2 regions of the Arthrobacter sp. FB24 genome follow, and region 1 is predicted to be linked to the other one. Evidence: predicted binding sites of a transcription regulator. Region 1 holds the regulator's gene; the other holds the start of a gene.
What was found. Region 1 encodes LexA, which represses DNA repair genes until DNA is damaged. Its sites were predicted from a motif close to TCGAACANNTGTTCGA; they were not measured.

Region 2: ARTH_RS19450 (LexA family protein) is a predicted target of LexA. The motif match lies at 3,700-3,715, and genes of this name have one in related genera.

Annotation. Positions count from the first base shown of each region.
Region 1 is NC_008541.1:1,625,817-1,632,816, reverse strand. Features, by position in the region: gene hisB (imidazoleglycerol-phosphate dehydratase HisB) at 1-342, opposite strand, end outside; gene ARTH_RS07460 (histidinol-phosphate transaminase) at 432-1,550, opposite strand; gene ARTH_RS07455 (LysM peptidoglycan-binding domain-containing protein) at 1,693-2,034, opposite strand; gene lexA (transcriptional repressor LexA) at 2,519-3,268, shown strand; gene ARTH_RS07445 (ATP-dependent DNA helicase) at 3,347-5,419, opposite strand; gene hflX (GTPase HflX) at 5,412-6,980, opposite strand.
Region 2 is NC_008541.1:4,318,461-4,325,460, forward strand. Features, by position in the region: gene ARTH_RS19420 (sulfite exporter TauE/SafE family protein) at 1-402, shown strand, start outside; gene ARTH_RS19425 (rhodanese-like domain-containing protein) at 453-794, shown strand; gene ARTH_RS19430 (rhodanese-like domain-containing protein) at 828-1,124, shown strand; gene ARTH_RS19435 (thioredoxin family protein) at 1,183-1,545, shown strand; gene ARTH_RS19440 (rhodanese-like domain-containing protein) at 1,565-1,948, shown strand; gene ARTH_RS19445 (MBL fold metallo-hydrolase) at 2,066-3,475, shown strand; gene ARTH_RS19450 (LexA family protein) at 3,729-4,160, shown strand; gene ARTH_RS19455 (Y-family DNA polymerase) at 4,153-5,466, shown strand; gene ARTH_RS19460 (prolipoprotein diacylglyceryl transferase) at 5,490-6,248, shown strand; gene ARTH_RS19465 (hypothetical protein) at 6,245-6,604, shown strand; gene ARTH_RS19470 (radical SAM protein) at 6,601-7,000, shown strand, end outside.

The DNA of each region.
Region 1 (7,000 bases):
GTGTGCCAGGGCTTCGTCGAGGGGCACGGTGGCTTCGCCGAAGCGGCGGATGCCGGCCTTGTTGCCCAAGGCAGTCCGGAGGACCTCGCCAAAGGTGATGGCGACGTCCTCCACCGTGTGGTGGACGTCAATGTGAATGTCCCCGGTGGCCTTGACCGTCATGTCGATGAGCGAGTGCTTGGACAATGCGGTCAGCATGTGGTCGTAGAACGGAACCGAGGTGCTGATGTCCGAGACGCCGGTGCCGTCGAGGTTGATTTCGACGAGCACGGACGATTCGCTCGTGGAACGCTCCATGCGTGCGGTCCTGGCCTCGGCAGCAATGGATCCGTTGGTGCTCATGTGTTGTGTCCTTTGGATGTAAGGAGAAATAACGTCTGGTTACGGGGGGCGTGGGACTGATCCCTGGGAACCGGGGGTCTGACTCCAGTTTAGGCCGGGACGCTGGGCTGGCCGGTCAGGATCAGTTCAAGGGCTTCCAGGAAGGCTGTGGTTTCCGTCTCAGTGCCTGCCGTGACGCGCAAGTGCCCGGGGATCCCAACGTCCCGGATCAGGACCCCGCGGTCGAGCAGCCCCTGCCAGACCTCGTGCGGGTTCTCCAGGCCGCCAAAGAAAACGTAGTTGGAGTCGGACGCGGCAGGCTTGAGGCCCATTCTGGTCAGTTCCGTGACAATCCGGTCGCGCTGCAGCTTGATGTCTTCGACGTCGGCCATCAGTGCCTCGCGGTGGGTCAGGGCAGCCAGCGCAGTGGCCTGGGTGATAGCGGACAGGTGGTACGGCAGCCGCACCAGCCGCAGTGCATCCGCAACCTCGGGCGCGGCAGCCATGTAGCCCAGGCGTGCTCCGGCCAGCGCAAATGCCTTGCTCATGGTTCGGGAGACGATAAGCCGCTCACGGCCTGGAAGAAGCGTGAGGGCGCTGGGCGTGCCGTCGTGCGCGAATTCGTGGTAAGCCTCATCGACGATCACGACGGTCTGGCTGGCCTCGCCTGCCGCATACACGGCCTCCACCACATCCAGTCCCAGCCCGGTGCCGGTGGGGTTGTTGGGTGAACACAGGAAAACGATGTTCGGCTGCAGTTCCCGGACCTGCTGCGCAGCGGATTCGGCACTGAGGCCATAGTCGTCCGCACGCTGGCCGACGATGTATTCGGTGTCGGTCCCGCTCGCCAGGAGGGGATACATGGAGTACGTGGGCGGGAAACCAAGTGCGGTACGTCCCGGACCGCCGAATGCCTGCAGAATCTGCTGCAGCACTTCGTTGGATCCGTTGGCGGCCCAGATGTTCTCCGCACCCAGGCCGTGGCCAAGGTACTCGGCCAGTCGCTCCCGGAGTTCGGTGAACTCACGGTCCGGATAGCGGTTCAGCCCCGCAGCAGCCGCGGTCACGGCCTCGGAAATGGCCACGAGGACATCGGCCGGAACGCCATGGGTGTTTTCGTTGACATTGAGCAGGATGGGAACGTCCAGCTGCGGCGCACCATACGGGGTGAGGCCACGCAGGTTGGTCCGGAGGGGAAGTCGGTTCAGGCGCTCTAGCTGGTCAGTCACTTCAACAGTTTAAGTGAGGGTGGCCGGGGCATTGAAACTGTGACGCTTCCGGCCCGCCGCCGGGGCTTGTCTCCGGCCCGCCGCCGGTGCGGAGCGCGGGGCGTTGGCGGCTGGGCAGGTTCCGGGGCGTCAGCGTCGGGCCCTAGCTTGCGGGGACAAAGATCTGCTGGCCCGGCATGACTCTGCCGCCGTCGAGGTTGTTGAGCTGAACGATATCGGCAACAACGTCCCGGGTGTCTCGTTCCGGCGCCACGGAGCCGGCAATCTCCCACAAGGACTGGCCCGGCTGCACCGTCACTGACACTGTGGGGGTCACGGAAAGCTCGGACGCGGAATCCGCCGCCTTCGCCGGCGAGTTCAGGAAGCCGGCCAGCGAGATCAGCAGCACCGTCAACAGGATCAGCGGCACTCCCACCAGGACGATGCGCCCCCTGCGCGTCAGGCGGAGGGGCGGCTGCGTGGACCTTGCCTTCGCCGCCTTCACGGCTTTCGCCGCGGGACGCTCCTCCCAGTTGAAGCCCTGAATTCCCGGGGCCCCGGCTTCCTGCCCGGTGGAACCCGGAAACTCCGATACGTTATCGCCGCGGCCCCGGCCGGCCGAACCCTTGAAACGCGAACCATGAATAGCGCTTGTTGCTGACATGAACTGAGCCCTCCTGGACCTGACTGTGCTGCCCGGCATGTTCCTGAAGCTGCCATCCGCCCGCCCGGTCTTCGAACATAGGACCGAACGGGGTTTTGGACTAGAACACATATTCGAACGTTGCTTGTTCTTTTCTAGCACTTATTAACGAACATTGTCGAGACTCACTAGAACAAATGTTTGAAAAAGCTGTGGGGCTGGCCTACGTTTGAGCTACAGATCAACCACTTCTGCAGTTGATCAGCAGGGTCTGACATTTTCAGGCCGGAAGTTCCCGGCAGCTGCAGCCACGGAGGCCGGGTGGAACGGAAAGGCGTTGGCGAACATGGCAGCACAAGCCACCGGCGGCAGGGCTACGCAGCGGAGCCAGCAGTCACCAGCGAAGCCGAAGGGCCTCACGGTACGGCAGAAGAAGATCCTGGAAACCATTCAGCGGTCCGTCAACGACAACGGCTATCCGCCGTCGATGCGTGAAATCGGCGACACCGTGGGCCTGGCCAGCCTCTCCAGCGTCACCCACCAGCTCTCGCAGCTCGAGAAGCTGGGCTATCTCCGCCGCGACCCGAAGCGTCCACGGGCCATGGAAGTGCTCATGCCGCTGACCCTGGATGAAGGTACTGCCAAAATCTCAGGTGTGGAGAAGCCTGCGCGGCTGCGCACTATTGGCGGACTGGCCGTCTCCGAACTGGCCACCGCAACCGACACGGCCATGGTCCCCCTGGTCGGCCGGATCGCCGCAGGCGGCCCCATCCTGGCTGACCAGGTGGTGGAGGACGTGATGCCGCTGCCACGGCAACTGGTTGGCCACGGTGAGCTCTTTATGTTGAAGGTGACCGGCGACTCCATGATCGACGCCGCCATCTGCGACGGGGACTGGGTTGTGGTCCGCCGGCAGAGTGACGCGGTCAACGGCGACATTGTGGCAGCCCTGCTGGATGACGAGGCCACAGTCAAAACGTTCCGGCAACGGGACGGCCACACCTGGCTCCTGCCGCAGAACACGCAGTATGAGCCCATCCTCGGCGACCACGCCAACATCATGGGCAAGGTCGTCTCCGTGTTTCGCTCGCTGTAGCCGCTGGGCAGCCCGCTTTCGGGGACCCGTCTTCGGGCCTCCGAAACGGTCAGGTGCCGGCGGCAACGGCACGCGTTGTCAGCCTGCGGCCGCCGCCGTCGGGGCCTGGGCCAACCTCGACAGCGCAGCAACCGCAACCGCCGGATCGGTGGTGGGCCAGAAAGGCGGCAGGGCGGCCCGCAGGAAGCCCCCGTACCGCTCCGTGGACAACCGGGAATCAAGGACAGCCACAACGCCCTTGTCGCCCGTGGAGCGGATCAGCCGGCCGGCTCCCTGTGCGAGCCGGATCGCCGCGTGGGTGGCCGACACCGACATAAAGCCGTTGCCGCCCGCCTGGGCCACCGCCCGGGACCGCGCCGTCATGAGCGGATCGTCCGGCCGCGGGAACGGAATCCGGTCAATGACCACCAGCCGGCACGAGCCGCCGGGAACGTCGACGCCCTGCCAGAGGGACATTGTGCCGAAAAGGCAGGTGTCCGGCTCGTCCGCAAACTGCCGCACCAGGGCCGTCATGGTTGATTCGCCCTGGCACAGGATGCTGACATCCAGGCGCGGGCGCATCGCCTCAGCCGCCTCCTCCGCCGCCCGCCGCGAGGAGAAGAGGCACAGTGCCCCGCCGCCGGACGCCCGGATCAGCTTCTCCAGCTCATCCAGGGCTTCGGGCGACGTCCCGCGGCCGGGCTTGGGCAGATGGCTGGCAACGTAGAGTATCCCCTGCTTGGGGTAGTCGAACGGGGACCCGACGTCTACGCCGGTCCAGCTGGGAGCGCCCGGCCCCACCAGCCCAAGCCCTCCCGCAGCCGGCTCGAACGCCGCTCCGATCGCGAGGGTGGCTGAGGTGAGGACCACTGTGTGGCCGGCAAAGAGCCCGTCACGGAGCTTCCCCGCCACGCTCAACGGGGCGATGTTGATCAAGGCCGGTGCTGCGTCGTCCGGCTGCGAATAGCCTTGCTGCGGGTCAAAAGTGCTGTTCCGCGAGAACCAGACCACTTCCCGGTTTTCCCGGGCGGCGATCAGGCGTTCACAGAGCTCGAGGATGACCATAAGGCGTGAGCGCGCAAGCTGGCGACCGCCGTCGGCCGTATTCGCACTGTCACCTTTCGAGTCCGAAAGGGCCGCGCGGCAGGCTTCCCGCAACTGGTCGACGCAGTCGAGCTGTTCGTCGTTGAGGCCGTTGGGCAGAAGGCCGCTGGGGACTCCGGCGATGGCCAGTTCAAGGTTCGCAGCAGCGTTATTGAGCGCATCCACCGTGATTCCGGTATTTTTCCGGGCGCCGGAGGCGGCGGCGTGGACCATGGCCACGGACAGCTGGCCGGAGACCGCTCCCGTTACCCGGTCCTGCAGCTCGTGCGCCTCGTCGACCACCACGACGTCGTACTCCGGCAGGACTGCCAGGCCTTCGAAGGCGCTGACGGCCAGCATGGCATGGTTGGTGACCACGACGTCAGCCTCGGCGGCGTCCTGGCGGGCCAGTTCGCTGAAGCACTCGGCAGCCATGGGACATTTCTGCGCGCCCAGGCATTCCATCGACGTGACGGACACCTGCCGCCAGGCACGGTCCGTCACCCCCGGCATCAGTTCATCCCGGTCCCCCGTGGCCGTTTTCTCAGCCCACTCCCGGAGCCTGACCACTTCCTTGCCCAGCTGCGAGGCCGGACCGCCCAAGGACGCGGCGAAGTGCGGGACGCTGGTGTCCTCGCCCAGGGAGAAGAGCTGTCCCTCCGAAGGCTCTTCGGAGGGGAACCCGCCGTCGAGCTTGTGCCGGCAGACGTAGTTTGCCCGGCCCTTGACGAGCGCGACCTTAACGGGGCGCTCCAGCGCGGGGGTGATGGTTTCCAGCAGCCGGGGAAGGTCCCTGCCCACGATCTGGGTCTGCAGGGCCAGGGTGGCAGTGGACACCAAAGTGGGTTTGTCGCTGACCTGTGAATGCGCAATCAGCGGAATCAAGTATGCCAAGGACTTGCCCGTGCCGGTGCCGGCCTGGACCAGCAGGTGGTCGCCGCTGTCGATAGCGCGCGCCACCTGCCTGGCCATCTCGTGCTGGCCGCTGCGGCTCTGTCCGCCCATGCCGGACACTGCCCGGTCGAGAAGTTCGATGACGAACTCCTCGCCGGCGGAGCCGCTGGTTTCTCCGGCCCCGGGATCAGACATTGCTGATGAAGGATTCCAGTTCAGCGGCGAGCCCTTCGCGCACCATGACGAGGGCGCGGGTGCCCTCCTCCTCATGATCCAGGCGAAGGATTTCGGCGTCCGTTTCGTGGAGTTTGCTGATCAGGTCCCCGCGGTTGTAGGGAATCAGCAGCTCCATCTTGACGCTCGGCCGCGGAATGGATTCGCTGATCGCCTTCAGGAGCTCCGCGATGCCCTGACCGGTGCGGGCGGAGACCACCACGTGGCGGGGTTCGCGCTGCTTGAGGCGTTCCACGACGAAGGGATCCGCGGCGTCGGCCTTGTTCAGCACGATGATCTCCGGGACCTTGCGTGCGTCCACTTCGCTGAACACTGCCCGAACCGCGGCGATCTGGCCTTCCGGATCGGGATGCGAGACGTCCACCACGTGCAAGATGAGGTCCGAATCGGCCACTTCCTCCAACGTGGAGCGGAACGCTTCCACCAGCTGCGTGGGAAGGGAACGGACGAAGCCCACGGTGTCCGCCAGGGTGTAGCCCAGGCCATCGGCTGTTTCCGCTTTGCGGACGGTCGGATCCAGCGTCGCGAACAGGGCGTTCTCGACCAGGACCCCGGCATCGGTCAGCCGGTTAAGCAGCGAGGACTTGCCGGCGTTCGTGTACCCGGCGATCGCTACGGACGGCACGGAATTACGACGGCGGTTGGCCCGCTTGGTTTCCCGCGCCGGCTTCATTGCGGCGATTTCGCGCCGCAGTTTGGCCATCCTGGTACGGATCCGGCGCCGGTCCAGTTCGATCTTGGTTTCACCGGGGCCACGGGAGCCCATGCCGGCTCCTGCGCCGCCCACCTGGCCGCCGGCCTGGCGGGACATGGATTCGCCCCAGCCGCGCAGGCGCGGGAGGAGGTACTCGAGCTGAGCCAGCTCCACCTGGGCTTTGCCTTCGCGGCTCTTGGCATGCTGGGCAAAGATGTCCAGGATCAGGGCCGTGCGGTCGATCACCTTGACCTTCACGATGTCCTCGAGTCCGCGCCGCTGTGAAGGTGCCAGCTCGGCATCCACCACTACGGTGTCGGCACCAGTGGACATCACGATGTCCTTGAGCTCCTGGGCCTTGCCGGAGCCGAGGAAGGTACCGGGGTCAGGCTTGGCGCGGCGCTGGACGATGCCGTCGAGGACTTCCGAACCCGCTGTTTCGGCAAGGGCAGCGAGTTCGCGGAGCGAATTTTCCGCGTCGGCGAGGGTGCCTTCGGTCCAGAGGCCGGCCAGCACCACGCGTTCGAGGCGCAACTGCCGGTACTCAACTTCGGTGACGTCTTCGAGTTCGGTGGAAAGGCCGGCGGTACGGCGCAGGGCCCGGCGTTCCTCGAGGTCCTGCTGGTCCCCGTCGAAGATGCTGTGTTCGCTGTCCTGGCGGGAAATCGCCTGGGCCGAACCCAGAACTCCGCGCGGATTTTCCGGGGCGGAGCCGGCGGCACGTGCCGGGACATCCTTGGACAGAATCCGGTCGATGACAGCCTGGATTTCCTCAGGACTCATGTCCTGGGAGGCTGAATCTGATCCGGTATTGGGCTGGTTGGTCATGTTCTCCTTTGAAGATTCGA
Region 2 (7,000 bases), 2.0 Mb from region 1:
GGTTCTTGTAGCACGGGCCCCGCGAGGGCCTTCCGATCCTGCGCCCCCAAGGCCGTTGGAGTCGGGCTGCTGGTCGGCTTCCTGACCGGCTTGTTGGGAGTTGGCGGCGGATTCCTCATCACACCGGCACTCACGCTCTTCCTGGGGCTGCGCATGAAGCAGGCCGTCGCCTCCTCCCTGGCCATCATCGTCATCAACTCCGCCGCAGGCTTCGGAGCTCACGCCGCCGGTTTCACCATCGAGTGGTCCACGGTCCTGGCCTTCACGGTGCCGGCCATCCTCGGCTCGCTCGCCGCGGCCCGCCTGGCCCGCCTGCTCAAGGACAGGCACGTCCGCGTCTCATTCGCCGTTCTGATCTTCGCCGTCGCCGCCTGGGTCACGGCGAGCACCGTCACAGCCTGACCGGCACCCGCCCGTCCCACACCACCAAAAGTCCCACGAAGGAGAACCCCATGAGCCTTATCGACTCGCTGAAGAAGGCTTTCAGCAAACCGTACAAAACCGTCTCGGTGGCCGAGGCCAAGGAGCTCCTGGTATCGCGGGCGGTGCTGATCGACGTCCGTTCCGCGCAGGAATGGCGAAGCGGCCACGCACCCCAGGCCAAGCACCTGCCCCTGGACAAGCTGCAGGCCGGCGTAACGGGCCTGCAAAAGGGCCGTCCCGTCGTCGCCATGTGCCAATCGGGAGTCCGCTCAGCCTCGGCCGCGCGGCTGCTGGCCAGCCAGGGCTACGAGGCATATTCGCTCCGCGGCGGCATCGGGGCCTGGCGCCAAGCCGGCGAACCGGTCCGCTAAACATCCACCCCACACTCCCGAAAGGAACCCGTCATGGCAGAAATAACCGTCACCGAAGTTGAGCAACGGCGCGCCAGCTCACAAGTCCTCGATGTCCGCGAAGACTTCGAAGTCGCCGAAGGCATGATCCCCGGCGCCCTGCACATCCCGATGGGGCAGCTGCAGGCCCGCCTCTCCGAGCTGGACCCCGGCGTACACGTCATCGTCGTCTGCCGCAGCGGCAATCGAAGCGCCCGCGTGGCAGATGCGCTCAGTGGCGCCGGATTCAGCGCCGACACTATGACCGGCGGCATGATCGCATGGAGCCGCGCAGGACTCCCCGCCGCCTGACACGCCTGCCGCAACCGCAGCTATCCACCCCCTCCAGCCATACTTAAGGAATTCAGCCATGGCAACCATCGACATCACGGAAGAATCGCTTGCCCGGACCCTTGAAGATAACGACATTGTCTTCATCGACTTCTGGGCCGGCTGGTGCGGCCCCTGCCGCATGTTCGCCCCCACGTACGACGCAGCCTCCCAGAAGCACCCGGACGTCGTTTTCGCCAAGGTGGACACGGAAGCCGAACAGGCATTGGCTGCCGCTGCCGGCATCACGTCCATCCCCACGCTGATGGCATTCCGGGACAAGACCCTCGTCTTCTCCCAGCCAGGCGCCCTCAACGCGGCAGGGCTGGAGCAGGTCATCCAGGGCGTCAAAAACCTCGATATGGCAACACTGCGCGAGCAGGCAGCGCAGCATCAGTCCTGACGCATATCCACAGAAGCCGATGCGCAGTATTACGCCCGGCGACCTGGCGGCAATCTGGCCCCGCACGGTGGTGGTGGACGTGCGGCGCCAGGATGAATATGCCGTCGCCCATATCCCGGGCAGCTTGAACATCCCCCTCGATGAACTGCCCTTCCGGCAGCAGGACCTGCCAAACAGCACGCTCTACGTCCTGTGTGGGTCAGGCAAGCGCAGCAGCAAGGCCACTGCGCTCCTCACTGCCCAGGGCCACGACGCGGTCAACATCGCGGGCGGCATTACGGAGTGGTACCGGGAAGGCCATCCGGTGAGCTATGCACCGCCGGCGCCAGACGAACTTCCGTCCGGACGCTGGAGATCTGCACTGGAGAAACTTGCGAATTGGCGCGGCCGAAGCACCGGCTGACGGCTTCAAAACCACAGCGCCGCGCCATTTGCTGTATACCCCCTGGGGTATTATGATTTTAACTAGACCAACGGGGAGCCACCCCGGAACCCCGCAAGCTTTTACGAAGGAGAACCCATGCTTCTCGAACGCATCTACGATGAAGACCTCGCCCAGGCCAGCTACTTCATTGGCTGCCAGCGGAAGGGTGAGGCAGTTGTTGTCGACGCCCGCCGTGACATCGACACCTACCGCTCCCTCGCAGCAGCCAACGGCATGAAGATCGTGGCCGTTACCGAGACCCACATCCACGCCGACTACCTCTCAGGCACCCGTGAACTCGCGGCCGCCACCGGGGCAAAGATCTATGTCTCCGGAGAGGGCGGCCCCGACTGGCAGTACGGTTTCGACGGCGAGCGCCTGTTCGACGGCAGCAAGATCACCATCGGTAACATCACCGTTCAGGCGCTCCACACTCCGGGGCACACTCCGGAGCACCTGTCCTTCCTGATTACGGACGGCGCATTCAGCAGCGAGGCCGGGTACCTGCTCTCGGGCGACTTTGTCTTCTCCGGCGACCTGGGCCGCCCTGACCTCCTGGACGAAGCCGCCGGCGGCGTGGATACCCGCTTCCTGGGTGCCAAGCAGCTGTTCGCCAGCCTGCGTGACAAGTTCCTGCCCTTGCCCGACTTCGTCCAGGTCTATCCGGGACACGGCGCCGGCAGCGCCTGCGGCAAGGCCCTCGGCGCCATCCCGTCATCCACGGTGGGCTACGAGCGGCTGTACGCCTGGTGGGGCCCGTACCTGGCCGCCAACGACGAGCAGGGGTTCATCGACGAACTGCTCGACGGCCAGCCGGACGCGCACGCCTACTTCGGCCGCATGAAGCGCGAAAACCGCGAAGGCCCCGCCATCATGGGCGAACGTGCGCCGCTGCAGGAACTGGACGCGGCCGACGTCGCAAGGAGCCTGGCAGAAGACACCCTGACCTTCATCGACACCCGTCCCAACGGCGACGTCCACCAGGGCACCGTGGTCCGGTCCCTGAACGTTCCGGCCGGCAAATCCGTTGCCAGCTACGGCGCCTGGGTGGTGAACCCCGAGACGGATCAGAACCCGCTGGTGCTCCTGGCCAAGGACCAGGAGCAGGCCCAGGGCATGTGGGACCACCTGGTACGCGTGGGCATCGACAACGTGGCGGGCTACCTGACCGGCATCGACGGGCTGCCCACCTTCACACCGAAGCTGATCCAGCCCGAGGAACTCGAGGGCTTCGACGCCGCCATGGTCCTGGATGTCCGCAACAAGACCGAGCACAAGGCCGGGCATGTTCCGGGCTCGCACCAGCTCAGCGGCGGCCGCGTCATGTGGCACCTGGATGAACTGCCCGCCGCCGGCACCATCGTGTCCTACTGCCAGTCGGGTGTGCGGAACTCCGTAGCCGCCAGCGCGCTGCGCCGGGCCGGGTACGACGTCGTCGAACTCGACGGCAGCTACGCCGCGTGGGCAGCTAAGGAACAGTCGCTGCAGACCGCTTCGACCCGCTAATCCAACGGCCCGGCCGAGGCCGCAGCGGATCCACCGCACAAGACCCCCGCCGGGCAGTTCCGGGCGGGGGTCTTTCCTTGGGCGCGAACGGAGAACTCGTTCACCGGGGACGGGAGACGGCCCTGGTTCGCTCACGCGCGCTGCGCGGTGACCCGCCGACGCGAAGACGCCAGGAAATTTCGCAGGGAATATCCAATGTCGGAGCCTGGGTCTAAACTGAATTATCGAACATATATTCGAATAAAGGTGTGTTGTGGGCATAATTATCGGTCCCCGCGTGATAGAGGCGGGCGCGTCCCTGCTGTCGGTACTGATCTCCCCGGTACCCGTCGCGGCGGGCTATCCGTCGCCGGCGCAGGACTACTTTGACGGCCGGATCGACCTCAATGAACACCTCATCAAGGACATCACCAGCACCTATATCGTGCGGGTGTCCGGAGACTCGATGGAAGGGGCCGGGATCAGCGACGGCGACGAGCTGATCGTCAACCGTGCCCTGGACCCCAAGGACGGATCAGTGGTCATAGCGGTCCTGGACGGTGAACTGACCATCAAGCGGCTCAGGGTTACGGCATCCGGAGTAGTGCTGCAGGCGGACAACCCCCGGTATCCGGATATCAGGGTCCCGGCATTGTCGGACCTGGTGATCTGGGGCGTGGCCACGCGGTGCCTGCACCATGTCTGAGTCGCGGGCGCCTGAGAAGCGGGCGCAGGACACGGTCCGGCAGATTGCCTTGGTGGACGTCAACTGCTTCTATGCCTCAGCCGAGCGGGCATTCGATCCCTCGCTGGAAGGCCGCCCCCTCGTGGTCCTCTCGAATAACGATGGCTGCGCGGTCACCCGGTCCCCCGAAGCCAAGGCGCTGGGCATCCCCGTCGGCGAGCCGTGGTTCAAGATCGCGCCCCGGGCCAAGGAATGGGGGCTGGTGGCCAAGTCCAGCAACTATGAGCTGTACGGGGATATCAGCGCCCGCGTGATGGAGCTTCTAGGGCGCTACTCGGCCTGGCTGGAGGTTTACAGCATCGATGAAGCCTTCCTGGGAGTCAAAGGGACCCCGGATGAGCTCCTGCGTCTGGGACAAACCATCAAGACGGCTGTCCGCCGCAACGTCGGGGTGCCGGTCTGCGTGGGAATTGCCAATACCAAGACTCTCGCGAAGCTGGCCAACAAGTGGGCGAAGAACAACCCCGGCCTCAACGGCGTGTGCCACTGGGACTCCATGCCGCCCCCGGCCCGCGAAGCGCTGATGGGCCGGGTATCCGTCATCGAACTCTGGGGCGTGGCTGGCCGGCTGACAAAACGCCTGAACAACATGGGCATCCATTCCATCCTGGACCTTGCCCGCGCCGATCCCGTCCGGATCCGTGACCGCTTCTCGGTGGTGCTGATGCGCACGGTCCTGGAACTGCAGGGCACCGCGTGCATCCCCATGGAAGCAGAGCGCATTGGGCGTGACCAGCTCATCTTCAGCCGCTCGTTTTCCACGCCCATCACCACCGCCGCGGACCTGCGACAGGTCATGAGCGTCTACGGCCAGCAAGCCAGCGCCCGCCTGGCCAAGCACAGCCTGCAGGCCAAGGTCCTCACGGCCTTCGCCGGCACCTCCCACTACAACCCGCTGGACACGTCCTACCCCTCGGTCTGCGTCACCCTGCCCATGCCCACCGCGGATCCGGTGCTGTTGACCAGGGCCGCGCATGCCCTGCTCCCCCGGATCCAGGAAGGGACCAAATACGTCCGCGCGGGCATCATGGTCACCGACCTGCGCCCCTCGGGCCAGCAGTCACCCCTGCCGGTGTTTGCCAACCCGCACGAAGAACGCGGCATCGGCCCCCTGCTGGAGGACATCACCCGCCGCTACGGACGCGGATCCGTGGGCCTCGGCCATGCCGGAATCCGGGGCGGGCCGGACTGGTCCATGCAGCGCACCATGCTCTCGCCCAGGTACACCACGCACTGGAACGAGCTTCCCGTGGTCAAGGCAGCCTGAGCGCCCGCTGTTACACTCTGCACATGATCGGGCTTCCCTTCGCGGGAAATGGGCTTGTGCACGGCGTTATGACGGGGCTCGGAATCTTCGCAGCCCTGCTGTTTTACGCCTATGAAAAGCGCCGCCGCGGCCTGACTGATCCCCGGTTGTGGCCCATCGCAGGCTTCGCCGTCGCCTTCGGGGCCATCGGATCACGCGTGCTCACCTGGGATATTTCCCGGCAGGTCTCCCTGGCGGACTGGTGGGGCAACGGCGACCGCAGCATCCTCGCCGGCCTGGTCGGCGCATGGTTCGGGGTCCATCTGGGCAAACGGCTGACAGGCTACCGGGAATCCACCGGTGACCTGCTCGCACCGTCGGTGGCACTGGCCCTGATCGTGGGGCGGATCGGCTGCCTCCTCACCGAACTGCCCGGCACCCCGACTGGGGGCGCCTGGGGAATAGTCCTCAGCCCGGCGCAAGCGGCGCTGATCGGCGGGCCCCCCGGGGCCGGACTCCATCCGTCCTTTGCCTACGAGATCGTGTTCCACGCCGCCGCGTTCGCCGTCATGTGGCGTTTTCGAGACCGCCTCGCACACCCCGGCGACCTTTTCATCTGCTATGTGACCGCCTACGCGCTGTTCAGGTTCGGGGTGGAGTTTGTCCGCGGCAATGAGGTGATCTGGCTGGGAATGAGCCGCCCCCAGTGGTTCCTGCTGGCGGTTCTCCCCCTGCTGGGCTGGCGGATCTGGCGGGTGTTCGGGAAACCGCTCCGCCCGGAGTTGAAAGGAAGAGTGGCATGAGCGAGGACACCCCTGACGTTCCCCGGAACCCGCCCCCGCCCCAAATAGAGGGGCCGCCCTCTGCACCCAGGCGTGGCTCCATGGTGCTCGGAATCCTGTTGGGGACTCCTGCCCTTTATGCCCTCTATTTCGGGACAACATCGGGTATCGCTCCGGATGAAGGGTACAAGACCTTTCTCGCTGGGCCCGCAGCGTTCGTACCAATCGCCGTGTATCTGGCGGTAGCCGTTGTGCTGGCGGTCCGGCCACGCACGTCCCGGTTCGGCGCGGGGCTTCTTATTGGCCTGGGAGTCTTCACCCTGCTCGGCGGTGGGATCTGCGTCGGATCCCTCGCGCAGATGAGGGGCCTGAGATGAATCCGTCCTCGTTCTCTTCCCGGACGCCGCTTGGACCTGGCCAGCCGCTGCGCGGCGACCGCATCCACCGGTATGTCACGGCGTTCTGCCCCCGCTGCCACGAGACGAATCCCCCGCTTGCCCAGGTGCGGCGCCTGTCCGGGGCACTGCTGATCCGTGACGACCGCGTGTGGCTCGAACGCGGCTGCCCCGACCACGGACTGGTGCGCACGCTGTACGACGAATCGCCCGAAATCCTGCGCTACCTGGAGAAATGGCAGGCGCCCACCAAGCAGCACATCCCCGACCAGGCGGACAACTTCCGCCCGGTACCCGAGGCGTACGCCTACGGGCTTCCCGCCATGCAGACGCAGCACACGTGCATCCTTCTGCAGGACATTATCGAGCACTGCAATC